One region of the Pseudarthrobacter sp. KH_020_B genome, then DNA from elsewhere that is predicted to be linked to it. Evidence: riboswitches for the same ligand, from Rfam matches in the RefSeq annotation. Region 1 holds a riboswitch; the other holds the start of a gene.
What was found. Region 1 has a riboswitch for thiamine pyrophosphate ahead of thiC (phosphomethylpyrimidine synthase ThiC). Riboswitches for the same ligand answer to the same signal wherever they lie in the genome.

Region 1 (5,662 bases):
GGGCGGCGACTTCGACCCTTCGCAGTTGAACCTGCCCAAGGGATTCGACAAGTTCCTCGGCAAGTAACGCAACTAGCTCGCAGTTAACGTTGTCATTCCGCGTTTTGACGACATCTAATGCGAGTCAGTTGGGATGTCGGCGCCGTGGAATAGGGTTGGGTCATGTTCAAACAGCGCGTAGTGTTCGTGCACGGCGCCGGACCTTTCGGTGCGGCGGCGTGGCCGCGCCAGCACGGAATGGCGCTGACGTACGACGCCCTGTTCCTGCGGCGGCACGGCTTTGATGCGGTGGCTGAACCCGTGGAGTCCTCGTTCGCTGAAGACACCGCCATCATCCTGCGCTCGCTTGCGGATGACGGCCGCGGGGCCGCCGGGGGCCATGTCGTCGCCCACGCCGAGGGCGCCATTGCGGCCACGATGGCCGCCGTCGAACGCCCCGATCTGGTGTTTTCCCTCACGCTGGTTGAACCGGCGTGTTTGTCCCTGACCGCCGAACTGCCGGCCACCTCTGCCCACATGGCCCTGATGCAGCCGCTGTTCGACGTCCGGCACCAGCTCAGCGATGAAGACTTCCAGCGGGAATTCGTCCGGAGAGTGTTCGCGGCGGACCTGCAGGAACCCGCCACGCCGGAGGAAAAACGGTCGGCGCGCCGGCTCCGGTTGCAGGCGCCGTCCTGGGAGGCCCCGCTCCATATTGTTCCGGGCGTCCCCACCATGGTCCTGACGGGTGGGTGGGAACCGCTCTATGAAGAGATCGCAGGTTACCTGCAGGAGACCGGTGCCCTGCACCGCACTGCTGCGGGAGGACACCGGCCCCAGGACTCAGCCGAAGGTGACCGGGCCATCCGGTCCTTCATCGCCGACGTCGGCAGGTCACGCTCAGTTCAGGCTTCCTGAGCCGTCAGCTTCCGGCGGGGATCCGAAGCTCGGGGAGGTAGACCTTCCCGCCGGCGGCCAGGAACTCCGCACTCTTTTCCCGCATCCCGCTGTAGGCCTCGGCGATGGCCGCCTGCGAATCGGCGGAACCGTATTCGTCCCTGATGTCCTGGCTGATCTTCATGGAGCAGAACTTCGGGCCGCACATGGAGCAGAAGTGGGCGGTTTTGGCCGGTTCGGCGGGCAGCGTCTCGTCATGGAAGGCCTCCGCCGTGACCGGGTCCAGGGACAGCGCGAACTGGTCGCGCCAGCGGAACTCGAACCGGGCCTTGGACAGGGCATCATCCCGTTCATGGGCGCCGGGGTGGCCCTTGGCAAGGTCGGCTGCATGGGCGGCGATCTTGTAGGTGATCACACCGGTCTTCACGTCGTCCTTGTTCGGGAGGCCAAGGTGCTCCTTGGGCGTGACGTAACAAAGCATGGCCGTGCCGTACCGGGCGATTTCGGTGGCGCCGATGGCGGACGTGATGTGGTCATAGCCCGGGGCAATATCCGTGACCAGCGGCCCCAGCGTGTAGAACGGGGCGCCCTTGCAGAGTTCCTGCTGGCGTTCCACGTTCTCCCGCACCAGGTGGAACGGGACGTGCCCGGGACCTTCCACCATGACCTGCACATCGAATTCCCACGCCCGCTGGGTAAGCTCCGCCAGGGTGTCCAGCTCGGCGAACTGGGCGGCGTCGTTGGCGTCCGCCGTCGCTCCCGGACGCAGCCCGTCGCCCAGGGAGAACGCGACGTCGTACTTGGCGAAGATCTCGCACAGCTCGTCAAAGTGCGTGTACAGGAAGTTCTCCTGGTGGTGGGCCAGGCACCAGCCCGCCATGATCGCGCCGCCCCGGGAGACGATGCCGGTGACGCGGTTGGCCGTCAGCGGTACGTAGCGCAGCAGCACGCCGGCGTGGATGGTCATGTAGTCCACGCCCTGCTCGCACTGCTCAATCACCGTGTCCCGGAAGATCTCCCAGGTCAGGGCGTTGGCTTCGCCGTTGACCTTCTCCAACGCCTGGTAGATGGGCACGGTACCGATGGGGACGGGGGAGTTGCGGATGAGCCATTCCCGGGTGGTGTGGATGTCGTCCCCGGTGGAGAGGTCCATGACGGTATCCGCGCCCCACTGGGTGGCCCACTGGAGTTTGTCCACCTCCTCGGCGATGGAGCTGGTCACGGCGGAGTTGCCGATGTTGGCGTTGATCTTCACCAGGAAGGCCTTGCCGATGATCATCGGTTCGGATTCCGGGTGGTTGATGTTGTTGGGGATGATGGCCCGTCCGGCGGCCACTTCGCTGCGGACCAGTTCCACGTCGCAGTTTTCGCGGAGGGCGATGAACTGCATCTCCGGGGTGATGACACCCTTCCTCGCGTAGTGCATCTGGGTGACAGTCCGGCCTTCGACGGCGCGGCGGGGGACCGGCTGTGCACCCTTCCACTCCGCAGAGGCTGCGCCGCGGCGCACGGCCGACTTGCCGTCGTCGAGCAGGTTCCGTTCCCGGCCGCTGTAGGGCTCGGTGTCTCCGCGGGCGGCGATCCACTCCGAGCGGAACGGGTTGAGGCCCACCACCGGATCGCTGCCCGGACCGGCCGTGCGGTAGGTCCGGAAAGGCCCGTTCGCCTCGCCGTTTGGCGACGGTTCCAGCGCGATCTCGGTCACTGGAACCCGGATTCCCGTGGCGTCATCGGTGACATACGCCAACGAATGGGACTTCAGCGACTGGGTTTCAGTCCAGGCCGCTTGATCCACGGCTGCTTCATTTAGGGCAGGGATCAGCTGTGTTTCTTGTGTATTCACTGAATACTCACTTCCTTCGCCGGCATTACCCGGACAGGTTCAACGGTCGCAGGCTGCGCTAGCCCGATCTCAGCCCCTGCAAGGGCTCCCGTGTGGTCAAGTCGAAGCTACCACAGGCCGAGGGTGGACTCGTGACAGCAATCACGGGAAGGGGTCGCAATCTGTCTGGTCCGCCACTTGAATTAAATTGAAGCTTCAAGTAAATTGGAGGCATAGCCGCCTTCCATCCGAAGGCCAACGGACCGGGAGTTTTCACATGACTGCAGAAGCCACCAGCCAGGATCTCCTTCCTGCCGATCTCTCCATGGGCACCGTGATGCTCAAGGTGGGCGACATGAAGCTGATGACCGACTACTACCAGCGTGCGCTCGGCCTGGAGGTTGTCGCCGAAGAGGACGGCGGCGTCTACCTTGGCCGGCTTCAACGCCCGCTGGTCCATCTCGCGGCCGCCCCGTCCTTGAACCTGCCCGGCAGGGGAGAGGCCGGGCTGTTCCACACCGCGCTGCTCTTTGACGACCAGGCTTCACTTGCTGCAACGGTGGCCACCGCCGCCCAGTACGAACCCCGGTCCTTCACCGGTAGTGCTGACCACCTGGTCAGCGAGGCCTTCTACTTCAGTGACCCGGAAGGCAACGGCGTCGAGCTGTACTGGGACCGGCCCCGCGAAAACTGGTCCTGGAACGGCAAGGACGTGGTGATGGACAGCCTGGCCCTGCCGCCGCAGCGCTACCTCGAGCACCACCTGACCCAGGAGTCCGTGGAGGGCCAGCGGCGCGCCGAAGCCGGCGTGGGCCACGTCCACCTCCAGGTGGGCGACGTCCACTCTGCACACGATTTTTACGTGGGCGCGCTGGGCTTCGAAAAGACCGCAGGCTGGCACGGGCAGGCACTGTTTGTCTCCGCCGGCAGGTACCACCACCACATGGCCATGAACGTCTGGAACAGCCGCGGCGCTGGTCCCCGCAAGGACACCCTGGGCCTGGGCGAAGTCCTCATCGAGGTCCCTTCCGGGGACGACGTCGGCGCGCTCGCCGACCGCCTGAAGGTCGCCGGTGTGGCCTCGCACCACACGGGAGCCGAGCTTCGCTTCGAGGATCCGTGGCGCAACAGCATTCGAGTCGCGGTCCGCTGAGCGCGGATGCGAAATGTGCGGTCCGCCTTGTACTAGGCTGATTCTGAACGGCCGGGGCGGCACTTGGTGCTGCCCTTCCGGGCCGCACCGTCGACGGAATGAGGGCTGTTCCCATGGGCTTCACTGAAATTTTTGTTGCCACCCACGATGCCGCGCTGAAGCGGGCCAGTGTCCTTGATGACGGCGGCTCCCCGGCAGGCCCTGCCCTGCGGATTCCCGGAATCAGCGATTTCGAAATCGAACAGCTGGGCAACCTTGCCGGGATTGCGGTGCATGCCGGTGGCGCAGACTACGAACTGGCAATGGTTGACGTGGCCAGCGATTCACTCCTCGGAGTTCCGCCGGCCATGGTGCGTGCGCTGGCGGATCTGCTCAGCTATGAGACTGAGGGTGAAGGTAATGTCCTGGACGACGTCGCTGAAAAGTGGGCGGCCCAGGATGACATGCCGTTCGGCGCGGACGAGGCCCGTGCGTATGTCCAGCAGTTCGCGGAGCTGGCCAACTCCATCGATGACGCCGCACGCACCGGCGTGTATGTCTGGTCGTCCTAGGCCTGCCGCGGCCTGCCGGGTCCGCCCGGCTGCCCCATCCCGACGTGTCAAGTCGAAATCCGGACGCTGATCTGGCACAATAAACAGGTACTCGATCTGCGTGGCCCCTCTCTCCGCGTCCGGATCCTGTCCTTTGAACCCTCAAGTATGGCCCGCCCCACGGGTGCAGAACGTCGGTTCACCCCTTTTCTGAAACAGGAGTGACCACAAAAGTGGCCGTAAAGATTCGCCTTAAGCGCTTTGGCAAGATGCGCGCACCGTACTACCGCATCGTCGTCATGGACGCACGCTCCAAGCGTGACGGCCGTGCCATCGAAGAGATCGGCAAGTACCACCCCACCGAAGAGCCCTCATACATCGAGGTGGACACGGACCGTGCCCAGTACTGGCTCGGCGTCGGCGCACAGCCGTCCGAGCAGGTTGCTGCGATCCTCAAGATCACCGGTGACTGGCAGAAGTTCAAGGGCCTGCCGGGCCAGGAAGGCACCCTGAAGACCAAAGCTCCGAAGGCTGCCTTTGTTGCCCCGGAAAAGGGTTCCGTGATCATCCCGGAAGCCATCACCAAGAAGTCAAAGCAGTCTGACGCAGCCGAGGCCCCGGCCGAAGCAGAGACCACCGAGGCTGAGTAGATTGCTGGCAGAAGCGCTCGAACACCTCGTCCGGGGAATCGTTGATTCGCCGGAGGATGTCAAGGTCAGCTCGAAGAACAACCGCCGCGGGGACACCCTCGAGGTTCGTGTTCATCAGGATGACCTGGGACGGGTGATCGGCCGCCAGGGCCGCACCGCACGGGCATTGCGCACCGTTGTGGCGGCACTGGCAGACGGCGAACCGGTCAGGGTCGACGTCGTCGACACAGACCGCCGCCGCTAAGCGCTCGGCAACATCAGTTTTTTGCTCCGGCCCTTCCACCCGCAACGGTGGAGGGGCCGGAGTGCTTTCACCACAACATCGTGGGTAATCCCAGAACCGGAACAGAGGAACAGATGCAGCTTCAGGTGGCACGAATCGGCAAACCGCATGGAATCCGCGGCGAAGTGACGGTCCAGGTGCTGACCGACGCTCCGGGGGACCGGTTTGTTCCCGGGACCGAGTTTGTGGTGGAGCCTGCATCGGCCGGCCCGCTCATTGTTGAGAGTGCGCGGTGGAACAAGGACATCCTGCTGCTCGCGTTCGAGGGAATCGAGACCCGCAACCAGGCAGAGACCCTGCGCGGCGCCAAGCTCTTTATCGAAACCGAAGAGCTGGACGAGGACGAGG
Region 2 (5,662 bases), 330 kb from region 1:
CAGTGTCCTCGGGCCGGTTTTGTGTGGTGATGTTGCTGGTTACTGTCATGGTGTCAGCCTCCCTGGACTGCTGTGACCAGTTCGACGTCGTCACCTTCGGCGAGCGCCGTGACGAACCACTGGCTGCGGGGTACTACTTCGGAGTTGTGGGCGACGGCGACGCCAAGTTTCTGCCCATCTGTCGCCTGGCCGTTGGCCGCGAGAGGACGGCCGGTGATCTGGCTGATGAGCGTCGTGATGGAGGCGTCCTCCGCCACGGAATGGCGCGAGCCGTTAAGGGTGATGTTCATGCTGATTCCTTCTGTGGGTCGAGATCCTTCGTGCTGATGTCCTTGCGCAGGGACTGTGTGCCGGCTCCGTGGTGCTTTCCTGAAAAGCGGGCCGGGCTGAGGGCCGCCCATCGCGGGTCGGTCCGGCCGTCCAGCAGGTCCCGGCAGATGGCCGCCGCCGCTGGAGCAAGCAGCACTCCGTGGCGGAAAAACCCGGTGGCAACGATCAGCCCGGCAATGTTCCCTGTGTTCCCGCTGCCCGTGATCCCGCTCCCCGTGTTCCCCTCCGCTAGGGAGGAAGCCGGTACGCGGCCGAGGAGAGGTGCGTTGTCCGGGGTCGCCGGCCTGGCCCGTGCCGTGCATTCCAGGAGTTCAAGCTCCGACACTGCCGGCACCAGGACCTGGGCGTCCCGCAGCAACTGGTAGACACCGCCGGCCGAGACAGCTGCGTCGCCCGTCCCTGCGAGCGCGTCCTCTCGCTGCGTTGCCCCGATCACCACGGTGCCGTCCTGCCGGGGAACGATGTAGACCGGCACGCCATGGACCATTCCGCGGACCGTCGAGGTGAGGAGCGGGCGCAGGTGCCGTGGAACAGCCAGGCGCAGGATGTCACCGTAGACGGGCCGCAGGGGTAGGTGCAGTCCATCCGGCAGGCCATCCAGCGAGGCCGCCTGCAGTCCGTTGGCCACGATGGTCTCCCGGGCCTGGACCGTTCCGCCGTGGGCGAGCTTCACGCCGCTGACGCGGCCGTCCTCCCAGAGAAGGGCTGCAGCCCGTTGGTCAACGGCGAATCCCCCGCGGGAACCTGCCACGGCGGTTCCTGCTCCCGGTTCGTGGACGGCCAGGACTTCCTGGAGGCACGCCACAAGTTTCCGTGGATCCACCTGGTGGTCGGCGGGAATGTCCAGGGCGCAGGATATGGCCGGGCTGAGCAGGGATTCCCTGGTCCTGGCCGCACGGACAGTCAGCAGTTCCACCATCAGGCCGCTGGCCTGCTGCACGGCCCGGAGGTCCATCAGCGCGCGGCGGTCCGCAGCGTCCGCGCCGATGGCGAGGGTCGGCGTCGTCAGATATCCGGTATCGCCAGCCCCGGCCAGGGCGAGGCCTGCCGCGAAGGCAGGCCAGAGGCCGGAGGAGGCAAGCATCAGCTCAAGGAGGTCTTCCTCCTGGTAATGCAGTTCGCTCACGGGGGCAAGCATGCCGGCGGCTGCCCAGCTGGCGCCGTTGCCCGGCGCGTCATCGATCAGCACAACCGAACGGCCGGACCGCCGGGCCTCCCAGGCTATGGCGTGGCCGATGACTCCGCCGCCGATGACTGCCACGTCGGCGTGCAGGACGGCAGGGTGCGTGATGGGGACGCTGGCTGATTCACGCCCACGTGAGTTGTTTGTTGCGGGGGGCATATGGTTCCTTCCCTACGCCGGTACTAGCCGGATCAGGTCAAGCGGTCGGCTCTGACGCCCTCTCAGCCCGGCCGCTTTGTGACGGCTGCAACGGGCTCCCGCAGTACTCGCCCAGTTTAGGGGAATTAGGCTTGTTTCCATGAACGCGCAATCCTTCGCCGCTGCAGGCACGCCCTCCGCCACCTCGTCCACTCCCGAAACCTTAGCCGGAACAGTCCCCGCCGGCGGCATAGTCACCGGCCTCCCGCACAGCGCAAGGCTGTACCTGTGCACCGACGCGCGCCGGGACCGCGGGGACTTTGGCGAGTTTGTGGACGCGGCCTTTGCCGGCGGCGTGGACATCATCCAGCTCCGCGACAAGGCGATCGAGGCGGCGGAGGAGCTGGAGCTGCTGGCCGTGCTTCGGGCCGCGGCCGAACGCCACGGGAAGCTGTGGGCCGTCAACGACCGTGCCGATATCGCGCTGCTGTCCGGCGCCCCCGTCTTCCACATCGGGCAGAAGGACCTGCCGGTCGCTTCCGCCCGCACCCTGCTCGGCCCGCCCGCAACAATCGGGCTTTCCACGCACACTGCCGAGCAGATCGAAGGCGCCATCCGGCTGTCCGGCGGGCTGCCTGCCGAACACGGCCTGGACTACTTCTGCGTTGGACCGGTCTGGGCCACGCCCACCAAACCCGGCCGGGCCGCCGTCGGCCTTGACCTGGTGCGGTATGCGGCCGAAGCAGTCCGCGCCGCCGGTGGCACCCAGGCCACGCTGCCCTGGTTTGCCATCGGCGGCATCGACCTCGGCAACGTGGAGCAGGTGGTGGAGGCCGGCGCAGGCAGGATCGTTGTGGTGCGTGCCATCACCGATGCCTCCGACCCCGCGGCTGCGGCCGCGGCACTCCTTGCCGCCCTGGACGCGGGCGCGTCCTGACAATCCCCCGCGTGGCGGACGGCGGGCGTGCACGATACGTGGAAATCGGGCTAACCTGATTTTCGTGTCACATCATAGGTTGGCCCCGAATGTCCACGAGCAGACCAACGACCTCGCGGCGGCGCTGAGCGCCCTGCGGACCGAGCTGGAACTGCCGGGTCCATACCCGGCGGAGGCGGTCCGGGACGCGCAAGCGGCAGTGGCCGCACACGAGTTGCCGGGTGCTGACCTGACGGACGTGGACTTCCTCACCATCGATCCGGCGTCGTCCACTGACCTGGACCAGGCGCTGTTCATCGAGCGCGCGGGCACCGGCTACCGGGTGCGGTACGCCATCGCCGACGTGCCGTCCTTTGTCCGCCCCGGCGGCGGACTGGATGCGGAGACCCGGCGCCGCGGCCAGACGTTCTACGCCCCCGACGGCCGGATCCCGCTGCATCCGGAGGTCATCAGCGAAGGGGCCGGCAGCCTCCTGGCCGGGCAGCTGTGTTCCGCCTTCGTGTGGGATTTCGGGCTGGACGACGCCGCTCAGGTCTCCACCGTGAGCGTCCGGAGGGCCAGCATCCGCAGCCGGGCCAAGCTGAGCTACAAGGGAGTCCAGGCCGAACTCGACGCCGGAACGGCCGGACCTGTCCTGCAGCTCCTGAAGGAAGTGGGCCTCAAGCGCGTTGAACTGGAGCGGCAGCGTGGCGGCGCCAGCCTGAACATGCCTGAGCAGGAAATCGTGCAACTGCCCGACGGCGGCTACCGGATTGCCGCCGCGCCGCAGCTGCCGGTGGAGGACTGGAACGCCCAGATTTCCCTGATGACGGGGATGGCGGCGGCAGACCTCATGCTGGCAGGAAAAGTGGGCATCCTGCGCACCATGCCCGCCCCGGACGAGCGCTCCCTGCGTCACTTCCGCCTCCAGACCGAGGCCTTGGGTAAGCCATGGGACGGCAAAATCAGCTACGGCGAATACCTCCGCAGCCTTGATCCGACAGAGCCCCGGCAACTGGCCATCCTGCACTCCGCCGGAATGCTGTTCCGCGGCGCCAGCTACACGGCGTTTGACGGCACAGTCCCGGAAGCCGCCATCCAGGCCGCCATCGGCGCCGCCTACGCCCACACCACGGCACCGCTACGGCGTCTTATCGACCGCTTTGTCCTGGTGATTTGCGAAGCCCTGAGCAACGGCAACCAGGTACCGGACTGGGCGCGGGAAGCCCTGCCGTCCCTGCCGGAGATCATGGCCGGATCCGACCAGCTGGCATCGCGGATGGAACGCATGGCGCTGGACACTGTGGAGGCTGCACTCCTGGTCAACCACGTGGGCCAGGAATTCGATGCGATCGTCATTTCCGGCTCCAAGCCGCAAAAAGACAACGGCAACGGCGGCGGGAAAAACGGCAACGGCTCAAAGAACGGTGCCGCAAAAAACGGGAACGGCCCCTCGGGGATCATCCAGATCGCCGAACCCGCCGTGACGGCCCGGTGCGGCGGCGACCTGGAATCCGGCACCAAGGTGCGGGTCCGCCTGATCTCCTCCGATATTGCTGCCCGCGAGGTCCACTTCGAGCTGCTGGCCTGAAGGGTTTCCGCCCTGCCTGATCGGCCCAAAGCCGGGATTCATGGTCCGTACGGCTAGACTGAAGAAGTAGATATGGATGCCCGGTCGTTGATTTCCTTGATTTTGAATTCAACAAGCCCGCCCCTACGCGATCTTGAGATGCACCCGTTGGTCACCAGTGCCAGCATTTTGACAGCCCGCGATCGGCTTCCACTGGATTTGCTTGCGCGCTTCGAGCGTGCTCCGGAACGGCCACGTTGGCCGGCCCGTTGAGCAGGCAGCGCCAATGCCCAAATGAATAAGGAAACTCCCCTGTGAGTGAATTGCATACCCACCAGATCCTGACTGACGACTCCGGCATCGAGACGATCGAACCCGAAGAAACCATCATCTCGGACGAGAAGCCGCACGAGATCGAGGAGAAATCCTTCGCTGACTACAACGTCCGCGCCGACATCGTGGAGTCCCTTGCCGACGCCGGGATCACCCACCCCTTCCCCATCCAGGCCATGACCCTGCCGGTGGCGCTTTCGGGCCACGACATCATCGGGCAGGCCAAGACCGGCACCGGCAAGACCCTCGGCTTCGGCATTCCCGCCCTGCAGCGCGTAATTGGTCCGGACGACGCCGGCTACGACAAGCTCGCCGTTCCCGGCGCACCGCAGGCCCTGGTCATCGTGCCCACCCGCGAGTTGGCCGTCCAGGTGGCCAACGATCTCCAGAACGCGTCCCGCAAGCGCAACGCCCGCATCACTACCATTTACGGCGGCCGCGCCTACGAGCCCCAGGTCGAGGCCCTGCAGCAGGGCGTCGAAGTTGTTGTCGGTACTCCCGGCCGCCTCATCGACCTGTTCAAGCAGAAGCACCTCGTCCTGAAGAACGTCAAGATGGTCATCCTTGACGAGGCCGACGAAATGCTGGACCTCGGCTTCCTCCCGGACGTGGAAACGCTCATCGCCGCCACGCCTGCGGTCCGCCAGACCTTGCTGTTCTCCGCCACCATGCCGGGCCCGGTCATCGCCATGGCCCGCCGCTACATGACGCAGCCCACCCACATCCGGGCCGCTGATCCCGACGACGCGGGTCTCACCAAGCGCGACATCCGCCAGCTCATCTACCGCGCCCACAGCATGGACAAGATCGAGGTTGTTGCCCGCATCCTGCAGGCCCGCGGCCGCGGCCGCACCATCATCTTCACCAAAACCAAGCGCACCGCCGCGAAGGTTGCCGAGGAGCTCGTGGACCGTGGCTTCGCCGCCGCCGCCATCCACGGGGACCTGGGCCAGGGCGCCCGCGAGCAGGCCCTGCGGGCCTTCCGCAACAACAAGGTGGACGTCCTGGTGGCCACCGACGTCGCCGCCCGCGGCATCGACGTCGACGACGTCACGCACGTTATCAACTACCAGTGCGTTGAGGACGAGAAGATCTACCTGCACCGCGTGGGCCGCACCGGCCGCGCCGGCAACAAGGGCACCGCCGTGACTTTCGTTGACTGGGACGACATGCCGCGCTGGGGCCTGATCAA

Region 2: linked by a shared signal. The riboswitch ahead of thiO (glycine oxidase ThiO) and the one ahead of thiC (phosphomethylpyrimidine synthase ThiC) in region 1 are both predicted to bind thiamine pyrophosphate.

The regions. Positions count from the first base shown of each region.
Region 1 covers NZ_CM174506.1:2,894,508-2,900,169, reverse strand. The annotation lists gene ffh (signal recognition particle protein) at 1-67, shown strand, start outside; gene AC3IT0_RS13365 (alpha/beta hydrolase) at 163-897, shown strand; gene thiC (phosphomethylpyrimidine synthase ThiC) at 902-2,719, opposite strand; TPP riboswitch at 2,714-2,821, opposite strand; gene AC3IT0_RS13355 (VOC family protein) at 2,976-3,851, shown strand; gene AC3IT0_RS13350 (hypothetical protein) at 3,965-4,402, shown strand; gene rpsP (30S ribosomal protein S16) at 4,615-5,031, shown strand; gene AC3IT0_RS13340 (RNA-binding protein) at 5,033-5,275, shown strand; gene rimM (ribosome maturation factor RimM) at 5,389-5,662, shown strand, end outside.
Region 2 covers NZ_CM174506.1:3,226,998-3,232,659, forward strand. The annotation lists gene AC3IT0_RS14845 (thiazole synthase) at 1-49, opposite strand, end outside; gene thiS (sulfur carrier protein ThiS) at 54-290, opposite strand; gene thiO (glycine oxidase ThiO) at 287-1,672, opposite strand; TPP riboswitch at 1,665-1,784, opposite strand; gene thiE (thiamine phosphate synthase) at 1,812-2,588, shown strand; gene AC3IT0_RS14865 (RNB domain-containing ribonuclease) at 2,653-4,158, shown strand; gene AC3IT0_RS14870 (DEAD/DEAH box helicase) at 4,452-5,662, shown strand, end outside.